2 regions of the Tatumella citrea genome follow, and region 2 is predicted to be linked to the other one. Evidence: predicted binding sites of a transcription regulator. Region 2 holds the regulator's gene; the other holds the start of a gene.
What was found. The regulator sigma-54, encoded in region 2, starts transcription at its own class of promoters, with help from an activator protein. The targets are predictions, from matches to a motif close to GTTGGCACANNTTTCGCTNT.
Positions count from the first base shown of each region.

Region 1: a site for sigma-54 is predicted at 1,896-1,915, ahead of glnA (glutamate--ammonia ligase). Genes of this name have one in related genera too.

Region 1 covers NZ_CP015579.1:4,442,603-4,448,367, reverse strand. The annotation lists gene typA (ribosome-dependent GTPase TypA) at 1-1,603, opposite strand, end outside; gene glnA (glutamate--ammonia ligase) at 2,058-3,467, shown strand; gene glnL (nitrogen regulation protein NR(II)) at 3,682-4,731, shown strand; gene glnG (nitrogen regulation protein NR(I)) at 4,739-5,765, shown strand, end outside.
Region 2 covers NZ_CP015579.1:193,801-199,565, forward strand. The annotation lists gene mtgA (monofunctional biosynthetic peptidoglycan transglycosylase) at 1-195, shown strand, start outside; gene npr (PTS phosphocarrier protein NPr) at 217-489, opposite strand; gene rapZ (RNase adapter RapZ) at 486-1,340, opposite strand; gene ptsN (PTS IIA-like nitrogen regulatory protein PtsN) at 1,380-1,874, opposite strand; gene hpf (ribosome hibernation promoting factor) at 2,035-2,322, opposite strand; gene rpoN (RNA polymerase factor sigma-54) at 2,343-3,776, opposite strand; gene lptB (LPS export ABC transporter ATP-binding protein) at 3,828-4,553, opposite strand; gene lptA (lipopolysaccharide ABC transporter substrate-binding protein LptA) at 4,559-5,113, opposite strand; gene lptC (LPS export ABC transporter periplasmic protein LptC) at 5,088-5,660, opposite strand; gene kdsC (3-deoxy-manno-octulosonate-8-phosphatase KdsC) at 5,657-5,765, opposite strand, start outside.

The DNA.
Region 1 (5,765 bases), 240 kb from region 2:
CGGTCAGGTCGTTAGAACGTGAGTGAATACCGATAATCTGGCCTTCGTAAACTTCAGCACCGTGACCAAGGAACAGCTTACCGCGGTCCTGCAGGCTGTACAGTGCGAAAGCAACCGCTTTACCCTGACCGTTAGAAATCAGTACACCGTTCTGACGCTGACCCACTTCACCCTGACGCAGATCACCGTAGTGGCTGAAGGTCGAGTACAGTAAACCAGTACCTGAAGTCATGGTCATGAATTCGTTACGGAAACCGATCAGACCACGGCTTGGGATTTCGTAATCCAGACGCACACGACCTTTACCATCCGGGTCCATGTTTTTCAGATCGCCTTTACGCTCACCCATCGCCTGCATCACCGCACCCTGGTGTTGCTCTTCGATATCCAGAGTTACGTTTTCGTAAGGTTCCTGTTTACGTCCGTCGATTTCACGGAAGATAACTTTCGGACGGGAAACCGCCAGTTCAAAACCTTCACGACGCATGTTTTCGATAAGTACAGATAAGTGCAGCTCACCACGACCAGATACACGGAAAGCATCCGCATCTTCGGTCTCTTCAACACGCAGTGCTACGTTGTGCACCAGTTCTTTCTTCAGACGATCAAGGATCTGACGTGAAGTAACGAATTTACCTTCTTTACCACAGAATGGTGAGGTATTTACGCAGAAGAACATGCTGACTGTTGGTTCATCAACAGACAGTGGAGTCAGAGCTTCCACGTTCTGCGGATCACAGATAGTGTCAGAAATATTCAGCTCACCCAGACCGGTAATCGCAATGATATCGCCGGCTTCTGCTTCAGTGCTTTCGATACGCTCCAGACCCAGGTGGCCCAGTACTTTACCGACTTTACCGTTACGGGTTTTGCCTTCAGCATCAATAACAGTTACCTGCTGGTTCGGTCTGACTTTACCGCGTTTGATACGGCCAATCCCGATAACACCCAGGTAGTTGTTGTAATCCAGCTGAGAGATCTGCATCTGTAACGGACCGTTCAGGTCAACGTTTGGTGCAGGAACATGCTTAATGATGGCTTCATACAGTGGCGTCATATCTTCTGCCATTTCTGCATGGTCATCACCCGCAATCCCCTGAATTGCCGATGCATAAATGATCGGGAAATCCAGCTGTTCGTCGGTCGCATCCAGGTTAACAAACAGATCAAAGACCTGATCAACCACCCAGTCAGGGCGTGCACCCGGACGGTCAATTTTGTTGATAACAACGATAGGCTTCAGACCATGAGCAAATGCTTTTTTGGTCACGAAGCGCGTCTGTGGCATCGGACCATCGATCGCATCCACTACCAGCAGAACCGAGTCTACCATCGACATTACACGTTCAACTTCTCCACCGAAGTCGGCGTGTCCCGGAGTATCGACGATATTGATTCGATAGTCGTTCCACTTAATTGCAGTGTTTTTAGCGAGAATAGTAATCCCACGCTCTTTCTCCAAATCGTTGGAGTCCATCACACGCTCAGTCGCTTCGGTACGGGCGTCAAAAGTACCAGACTGTTGTAACAGCTTATCAACCAGGGTCGTTTTTCCATGGTCAACGTGCGCGATGATGGCGATATTACGCAAATTTTCGATCACAGCTTTGCCTCAGGCATTAGAAATAGCGCGCTATTGTACACGGATTAGTCGAAAGACTGAATATGTTCACAGTATTCCTTGAAACTTTCTCAGTGACTTTTTGAAACCGGTGATTATCAGCACAGACTACGTTCAATTTTAGTGCAATGTTATGCTGGTTTTGGTGTTATGCACCATAATAGTGCTTTCAGGTAATCGATTTTGGATCATAATGGTGCAGCGCGCCGGTTCAGTGCATCCCCTAAACGGGGCAAAAAGGCCGCTATCACCCCGTTTTCCTGCAAAATAAAAAGTTGGCACAGATTTCGCTTTGTATTACCCAAGCAAAAACGACAGTTTGAAACGGTTGGAAGCTTGTCGGGAACATTGTCCGGAAAATGCGCGGCGCCTCGTGACCCTTTACCAGTACAGGTTCTCTACCCACGACAACAATGAATATTTCAGGAGAGTTAGTATGTCCGTTGAACACGTTCTCTCATTGATGAACGAACATGAAGTTAAGTTTGTTGATCTGCGTTTTACCGACAGTAAAGGTAAAGAACAGCATGTAACCATCCCTGCTCACCAGGTTAACGAAGACTTCTTTGAAGAAGGCAAAATGTTCGATGGTTCTTCCATCGGCGGATGGAAAGGCATTAACGAATCAGACATGGTGCTGATGCCGGATGCTACTACTGCTGTTCTGGACCCATTCTTCGAAGATCCAACCCTGATCATTCGTTGTGATATCCTGGAGCCAGGTACACTGCAAGGTTATGACCGCGACCCGCGTTCTATCGCAAAACGCGCTGAAGATTTCCTGCGTTCTTCTGGCATTGCAGACACCGTACTGTTCGGACCTGAGCCAGAGTTCTTCCTGTTCGACGACGTTCGTTTTGGCGCTACCATGTCTGGTTCCCACGTTGCTATCGATGATATCGAAGCTGCATGGAACACCGGTAAAGCCTACGAAGGTGGTAACAAAGGTCACCGTCCTGGCGTGAAAGGCGGTTACTTCCCGGTTCCTCCGGTCGACTCAGCTCAGGACATCCGTTCTGCTATGTGTCTGACTATGGAGCAGATGGGCCTGGTTGTTGAAGCTCACCACCACGAAGTGGCCACTGCTGGCCAGAACGAAGTGGCAACCCGCTTTAACACCATGGTTAAAAAAGCTGACGAAATTCAGATTTATAAGTATGTGGTACATAACGTAGCGCACGCTTACGGCAAAACTGCCACCTTTATGCCAAAACCAATGTTTGGTGATAACGGTTCCGGCATGCACTGCCACATGTCACTGGCGAAAGACGGTACTAACCTGTTCTCCGGCGACAAATACGGCGGCCTGTCTGAAACTGCTCTGTTCTACATCGGCGGTATCATCAAGCACGCTAAAGCGATTAACGCCCTGACTAACCCAACTACCAACTCTTATAAACGTCTGGTCCCGGGTTATGAAGCACCGGTAATGCTGGCTTACTCTGCCCGTAACCGTTCTGCGTCAATCCGTATTCCGGTAGTTGCCAGCCCGAAAGCTCGTCGTATCGAAGCGCGCTTCCCGGATCCAGCGGCTAACCCATACCTGGCGTTTGCTGCACTGCTGATGGCCGGCCTTGACGGTATCATCAACAAAATCCATCCTGGCGATGCGATGGATAAGAACCTGTATGATCTGCCTCCGGAAGAAGAAGCTGAGATTCCAAAAGTAGCAGGATCTCTGGAAGAAGCGCTGAATGCACTGAACGAAGACCGCAGCTTCCTGACCCGTGGTGGTGTTTTCACTGACGATACTATCGATGCTTACATCGCACTGCGCAAAGAAGATGATGACCGCGTACGTATGACTCCGCATCCGGTAGAGTTCGAACTTTACTACAGCGTTTAATCTCTCTTGTAGTTTTGTTGCCGTGGAAAATTTTAGCCCATCTTCGGATGGGCTTTTTTCTCCGCAAATTCAGGTTTCAGAGGGATATTTCGGTCAGTCAGCCCGGGTTTACTGCCTGTTTATTGTCCGAACACAGCGAAAAACACCAGCCAATCGCCCGCTCATCTCACAGTAAACAGCAGCGCATTTGCCTGGTAAACGCGGAGATTTAAACATGATATCCAACACACAGCCCGATGCAGTGCAGATCTTAAACTCTCTCATCAATAGTGTGTTAGTAGTCGATAGCAACCTGGTGATCCATTACGCGAACCCGGCAGCGCAGCAACTGCTGGCGCAGAGTTCCCGTAAACTGTTTGGTACGCCACTCCCGGAGCTTACCGGCTATTTCTCCTTGAATATTGAGGTGATGCTGGAAAGTCTGCAAGCCGGTCTGGGGTTTACTGACAGTGAAGTGACCATTGTGGTTGATGGCCGGGCTCATATCATGTCTCTTACCGCTCAGCAGTATCCTGATCAACAGATTCTGCTGGAAATGGCGCCGATGGATAACCAACGCCGTCTTAGCCAGGAACAGATTCAGCACGCACAGCAGGTTGCCGCCCGCGATTTAGTCCGCGGTCTGGCCCATGAAATTAAGAATCCGCTCGGCGGATTACGCGGTGCCGCTCAGTTGCTTTCCAGAGCACTGCCGGACCCGTCGTTAAATGAATATACCAAAGTGATCATTGAACAGGCCGACCGGTTACGCAATCTGGTCGACCGGTTACTGGGGCCTCAACAGCCTGGCATGCACGTCACCCAGAGCATACATCAGGTAGCAGAGCGAATTGTTAACCTGGTATCGATGGAGTTGCCGGATAACGTTACCCTGGTCAGAGATTACGATCCAAGTCTGCCGGAACTGCCGCACGACCCGGATCAGATTGAACAGGTTTTACTGAACGTAGTGCGTAATGCATTACAGGCGCTGGGAGAGGCAGGAGGCACGATTACTCTGCGAACCCGCACCGCATTTCAGCTAACACTGCATGGTGTTCGCTACCGTCTGGTGGCGCGGATTGATGTGGAAGATGACGGGCCGGGCATCCCCCAGCAGCTGCAGGATACATTGTTTTATCCGATGGTTAGCGGGCGGGAAGGTGGCACCGGTCTGGGATTATCCATAGCCCGTAGCCTGATTGACCAGCATTCAGGAAAAATAGAATTTAACAGTTGGCCAGGACATACCGAATTTTCGGTATTCCTGCCTATTCGCCAGTGAGGTTTCCATGCAACGAGGGATAGTCTGGATCGTCGATGACGATAGCTCCATCCGCTGGGTGCTTGAACGCGCGCTCACTGGAGCCGGTTTAAGCTGTACCGCGTTTGATAACGGGGATGATGTGCTTGAGGCTTTGGCCAGCAAAACACCGGATGTCTTACTTTCAGATATCCGTATGCCCGGAATGGACGGGTTGGCATTGCTGAAACAAATCAAGAAGCGCCACCCTATGCTGCCGGTTATCATTATGACTGCGCATTCCGACCTGGATGCCGCTGTCAGTGCTTACCAGCAAGGTGCTTTTGATTATCTGCCAAAGCCGTTCGATATTGATGAAGCTGTGGCTCTGGTAGAACGAGCTATCAGCCATTATCAGGAACAACAGCAACCGCGCAATCAGCCGGCAAGCGGGCCAACCACCGATATTATTGGTGAAGCTCCGGCAATGCAGGATGTGTTCCGGATTATTGGTCGTCTTTCACGCTCCTCGATCAGTGTACTGATTAACGGGGAATCGGGAACCGGTAAAGAGCTGGTCGCCCATGCATTGCATCGCCATAGTCCACGAGCTAAGTCACCATTTATTGCTCTGAATATGGCAGCGATCCCCAAAGATCTGATTGAATCTGAACTGTTTGGTCATGAAAAAGGGGCGTTTACCGGGGCTAACTCGGTGCGTCAGGGCCGGTTTGAACAGGCCGATGGCGGCACACTGTTTTTAGATGAAATTGGTGATATGCCACTGGATGTTCAGACCCGACTGCTGCGAGTACTGGCCGATGGGCAGTTCTATCGTGTTGGTGGTTATGCTCCGGTGAAGGTGGATGTCCGAATCATTGCAGCTACCCACCAGAACCTGGAATTGCGGGTTCAGGAAGGCAAATTCCGTGAGGACTTGTTCCATCGTCTGAACGTTATCCGTATCCATCTGCCTCCGCTACGGGAACGCCGCGAAGATATTCCACGGCTGGCCCACTATTTCCTGCAAATTGCAGCGCGGGAACTGGGAGTAGAAACCAAGATTTTGCATCCGG
Region 2 (5,765 bases):
AAAGCTTATTTTCATAAGCCAGCCAGCCAGTTGAGCCGGGAGCAAGCCGCGCTACTTGCTGCGGTGCTTCCTAACCCGATAATCTATCATGCCGCTTCGCCTTCGGCTTATACCCGCGAACGGCAGCAATGGATTTCACAACAGATGGGGCAACTGGGAGGACAGGAGTTCCTGAAAAGGTATCACCTGTATTAACAGCCGGGAAGCCGCGGGGATTTAGTCCTCATCAAAACCTGCGTTGAATAATTCTATGACCGCCTGGAGTGCTTCGTTTTCCTGCGGGCCGGTAGCTTCAACTTCAATCTGTCCGCCCTGGGCTGAGTCCAGCATCAGCAGTGCAATAACACTACTGGCGTCAGCTTCGGTACCGGCTTCATTGCGCAGAGTGACTTCTGCATCGTAGCTTTGTACCAGTTCGAACAATTTCATTGCCGGGCGGGCATGCATTCCCAGCTTATTCCTGATTTTGACTAATTGTTTGATCGTCATGATTTTTTCTTTTCCAGTGTGCGATGTCGTGACTGAACGTTTTTTCCCCGTGAGCGGAAGTAGTCCGCCAGCTGTTCAGCTATATATACTGAGCGATGTTTACCGCCGGTACAGCCAATCGCAACGGTCAGATAGCTGCGATTGTTTGTTTCCAGCATAGGTAACCATAGCTCAAGATAGCTGCGGGTCTGATAAATAAAATTATGAACTTCAGTATGGCGATCAAGAAACGCAGCTACCGGCCGGTCAAGGCCGGTCAGCGGACGTAGTTTTGGGTCCCAGTGAGGATTGGGCAGGAAACGGACATCAAACACATAATCTGCATCGATAGGGATTCCGTATTTAAATCCAAAGGATTCAAATACCATGGTGAGTTCCCGTTCCCGCTTGCCAAGCAGACGGGTCCTTAGCATTTCAGCCAGCTCATGAACCGACATCTCAGACGTATCGATGATTAAATCAGCTCTGGACCGCAGAGGTTCAAGCAGGTCGCTTTCTTCATCAATAGCGCTCTCCAGTGACAGATTTTTACTCGAGAGAGGGTGCAGGCGGCGTGTATCACTGTAACGACGGATCAGTGTATTTCTGTCGGCATCAAGAAATAATAACTGAGGGGAGAACTGAGCTGATAGCCGGTTAAAGGCATCCTCAAAAATCTCCGGTGATTCAGGCATATTACGTACATCGATACTGACTGCAGCAGAAATATTACGTTTTTCCAGTGAGTTAGCCAGTTCCGGTAACAGATCGACCGGTAAGTTATCGACACAATAAAAGCCCATATCCTCCAGTGCTCGTAGTGCGACAGATTTTCCCGACCCTGACCGACCGCTCACGATCATCAGTACCATGATCCTTCTCCCGTAATAATTCCTGCTCTATAGGCTGATTTATTGTTGTTTTTCGTCGCTGCTTTGCTGCTCTTCCATGATAATACTGTAGAGTTCCTGATCACTTTGTGCAGCCCGTAAACGACGGCACACGGTTTTATCAGCCAGGCGTTTTGCTACCTGAGATAAGGTATGTAAGTGCGTTTTGCACTGATCTGCCGGGACCAACAGCGCAAACAAAAGATCTACCGGCTGGTTATCGACCGCATCGAACGGGATCGGGTGCTCAAGATGGATCAGCACTCCGATGGTTCTGAGCGTATCTTCTTCCAGTTTACCGTGAGGGATTGCAATCCCGTTGCCTATTCCTGTGCTTCCCATCCGCTCACGGTTCAGGATAGTCTCAAAAATAGTTTGGTGTGGCAGATTCAGCTGAGTCGCTGCCAGTTCACTTATTATCTCCAGCGCCCGCTTTTTACTCTGACAATGTACGTTGTTACGGGTACATTCCAGAGTAAGCACATGGCTAAGTTCAAGTGTCAGATCACTATTCATATTCTTTCGCTTGCAGATTCATCTGCCTGTTTTCCGAAGATGGCGGTCACTTACCCTGCAGTATTACTCTTTGAATTGCTCAACAGCAATATCTGCGGGTAAAAGCAGCCACGGATAGGCAATGCCTGCTGTTTGTTTAATGGGATAAACCAGTTTGAAACTAATGCTGTTTCAGTTTTTCTTTGTGACGGGTTAACTGTCGCGCCAGTTTGTCAGTCAGTCCGTCAATAGCGGAATACATATCATCGGTTGTTGCTGTTGCATGGAGCTCACCTCCGTTCACATGTAAGGTTGCATCTGCAATTTGCTGAACTTTTTCAACTTTCAGGACAATATATACCTGATTGATATGCTCAAAGTAATGCTCCAGTCTGGCAAACTTCGTGTGAATAAACTGGCGCAGTCCTTCGGTAATTTCAATTTGTTGTCCGGTAATGTTCAGTTGCATAGGCTTTCCTTCTCATGATGTCAAAGCAGCTGTTTACGCTGGTTTGATGGCGGGATAGATAAAGACTCGCGATATTTGGCAACAGTACGTCTTGCAACCATAATCCCCTGTTCAGATAACATAGAGGTGAGTTTACTGTCACTCAAGGGTTTGCCCGGATTTTCCGATGAGATTAATTTTTTGACCAGTGCCCGGATAGCCGTTGACGAGGCTTCCCCACCGCCTTCGGTGCTGACATGGCTTGAGAAGAAATATTTTAGTTCAAAGATGCCGCGCGGGCTGTGCAGATATTTCTGGGTTGTCACCCGCGAAATAGTGGATTCATGCATATCGACTGACTGAGCGATGTCGGCCAGTACCATGGGCCGCATGTATTCTTCGCCTTGTTCAAAAAAGGCCTGCTGTTGTTCGACAATACAGCGGGTAACCCGCAACAGAGTATCATTTCGGCTTTCCAGGCTTTTAATCAGCCAGCGGGCTTCCTGTAGATTACTGCGGATAAACTGATTGTCGCTGTCGTTGCGCGCTCCGCCACTCATTGCGGCATAGTGCTGATTAATACGGAGTCGTGGCAGACTGTCGGTATTCAGTTCGACGGTCCACTGGTTGCCGGTTTTACGCACCAACACATCCGGGATTACATATTCAGATTCACCGGTATGGATGGATTGTCCGGGACGAGGGTCCAGTGACTGAATCAGAGCCATTGCATCTTTGAGCACATCATCTTTCAGGCGGGTGACACGCATCAGGCTACGGAAATCGTGATTAGCCAGCAGATCCAGGTGTTGCCGGACAATTAACCGTGCTTCTTCCAGCATCGGTGTGTCCGGGCTGAACTGAGAAAGCTGTACCAGCAGACAGTCTTTCAAATCGCGGGCACCCACACCAATAGGGTCAAAATGCTGTACCCGTTTCAGAACAGCTTCAACTTCTTCAATACCCAGTTCATCATCACCGATACTTTCCAGAATATCTTCCAGGGGAACAGTGAGATAGCCGGTATTATCAATAGCATCAACTATCGAAGTGGCAATCGCACGGTCAGTATCACTGAACGGGGTCAGTTCAACCTGCCACATCAGGTAATCCTGCAGTGACTGGGTGGTTTCTCCCTGATAAACAGGTAGTTCATCGTCCTGATAATCAGTACCTGTACCGGATGGAGTGCCGGCGGTATATATTTCATCCCAGGTGGCATCCAGAGGAAGTTCCTCCGGCATATCTTTCTGCTCTAATGCTTCACGGGTGTCCAGAGATGCAGTTTCACCCGACTCCTCAGAATCCACTTCGTTAAGAACTTCGGTCTGTTCCAGTAACGGATTACTTTCCAGTGCCAGCTGCAGTTCCTGCTGTAATTCATGCGTAGAAAGTTGCAACAGTCGTATCGCCTGCTGCAACTGGGGGGTCATTGCCAGTTGTTGGCTGAGCCTGAATTGCAAACTTTGCTTCATAGTGAGGAATGAGTTTCCTGAGAAAATTTCATTAAGGACACATTAACAGAGTCAGAGCCGGAACTCTTCACCGAGATAAACGCGTTTCACTTGTTCATCGGCAAGGATATGCTCCGGGGTGCCATGGGCAATCAGTTTCCCCTGGCTGACAATGTACGCCCGCTCGCAAACTGCCAGCGTCTCACGGACGTTATGGTCGGTAATCAGAACGCCCAGACCACTATCACGCAGATGCTCAATGATCTTTTTAATGTCGATCACGGATATCGGGTCAACACCGGCAAAAGGCTCATCCAGCAAAATAAATTTCGGATTGGCTGCCAGTGCTCTGGCAATTTCTACCCTGCGGCGCTCACCGCCCGACAGTGCCTGGCCCATGCTGTCGCGCAAATGTTCAATATGGAACTCTTCCATCAGCTCATTGGCGCGGTCAGCACGCTGTTCTGCGTTAAGGTCTTTACGAACCTGTAATACAGCCATCAGATTATCGTAAACACTGAGACGACGGAAGATCGATGCTTCCTGCGGTAAATAACCAATACCTAATCGTGCACGGGCATGCAGTGGCAGCAGGCTGATATCATCATTATCGATAATAATTTTCCCTGCATCCCTTGGCACAATGCCCACCACCATATAAAACGTGGTGGTTTTACCGGCCCCGTTAGGCCCCAGTAATCCGACAATTTCGCCTGATTTTACTTCCAGACTAACATCTTCAACGACCCGGCGGCCTTTGTAAGCTTTTGCCAGATTTTCTGCTATTAACGTCGCCATAACTGTTATTGACTCTTGGTAGGGTGTGCCGGTTTATTATTGTTCTGAAGCTCAGAAGGCATCAGGGTTGTGGTCACACGTTTTTGTTCGCCACCCTGACTATAAGCCTGCATTTTCTGCTCTTTCACCAGATAGGTAATGCGGTCACCTTTGATATTGCTGTTCAACTGCTCAATGTATGCGTTGCCGGTCAGCTCAACCAGGTCTTTTGCCAGATCGTAATGCAGTTTTGCTGCATGGCCTTTGACCGGCTTACCGTTATCCTGCATCTGGTAGAAAGTGGCAGGATTGCCATAGCCGTCCACCAGAGTTTTCTGGCTGTCGCCTCCGGGTCTTGTCACTACGACTTTATCTGCAGTGATTCTGATGGTCCCCTGGGTAATGACGACATTTCCGGTGAAGGTAGCTACATTGCCCTGCATATCCATCGACTGATTTTGCGACGTGATGTTTACGGGCTTATCAGAATCACCGGTCACCGCCAGCACAGGCAGGCTGCAACCAAGCAGCGTGGAGACCAACAACAACCTGACGCTATTTATTTTGGCTTTGGATTTCATAATCGGTTTTGACCTTTTCAATTAATTCAGCTGTTTTGGCCCGTAAATTGCCACGTAACTTCATTCCGGTTGAACGGAATCCCTGCCCGTAGAGTGTTACCTGATCATCCGAGGTCACATCCTGGGTCACCAGATTCACCTGTGCATTGTCTGTGGTGATACGTTCAAGTTTAGCATCCGGATTCAGCGCATTGACTTCCACATGCCCATAAAGATATAGCATCCGGTTTTTAGTTAATTTGGCTTTATCTGCCTTTACTGACCATGCTGGTGCCTTTTGCTGGTCATAGGTAGTCATGACCGGGTTATCGAACCAGCTGATTTGTGAGGCATCAAAATAGGATACCTTATCGGATACCAGCCGATAGGCTAACGCGCCTTCAGGATTGTAAACCACTGTGTGAGAGCTGGCTGTCGTATAGGTAGGGCTCTGATCATCCTGTGCTACAGAAGCGGGTGGAGTATCCTGATTTGTCAGGTTCCAGCCAATCAGTACTACCGCAATCACTGCCAGCAGAAGGGTAATCCAGCGTCTGCTTGTACTCATATCGATAACCCTTTGGCATCCTCAAATTTATTTTGCGCCATCAAAATAACATCACAAATCTCACGTACCGCGCCGCGGCCACCGTCAATCCGGGTGACATAATCG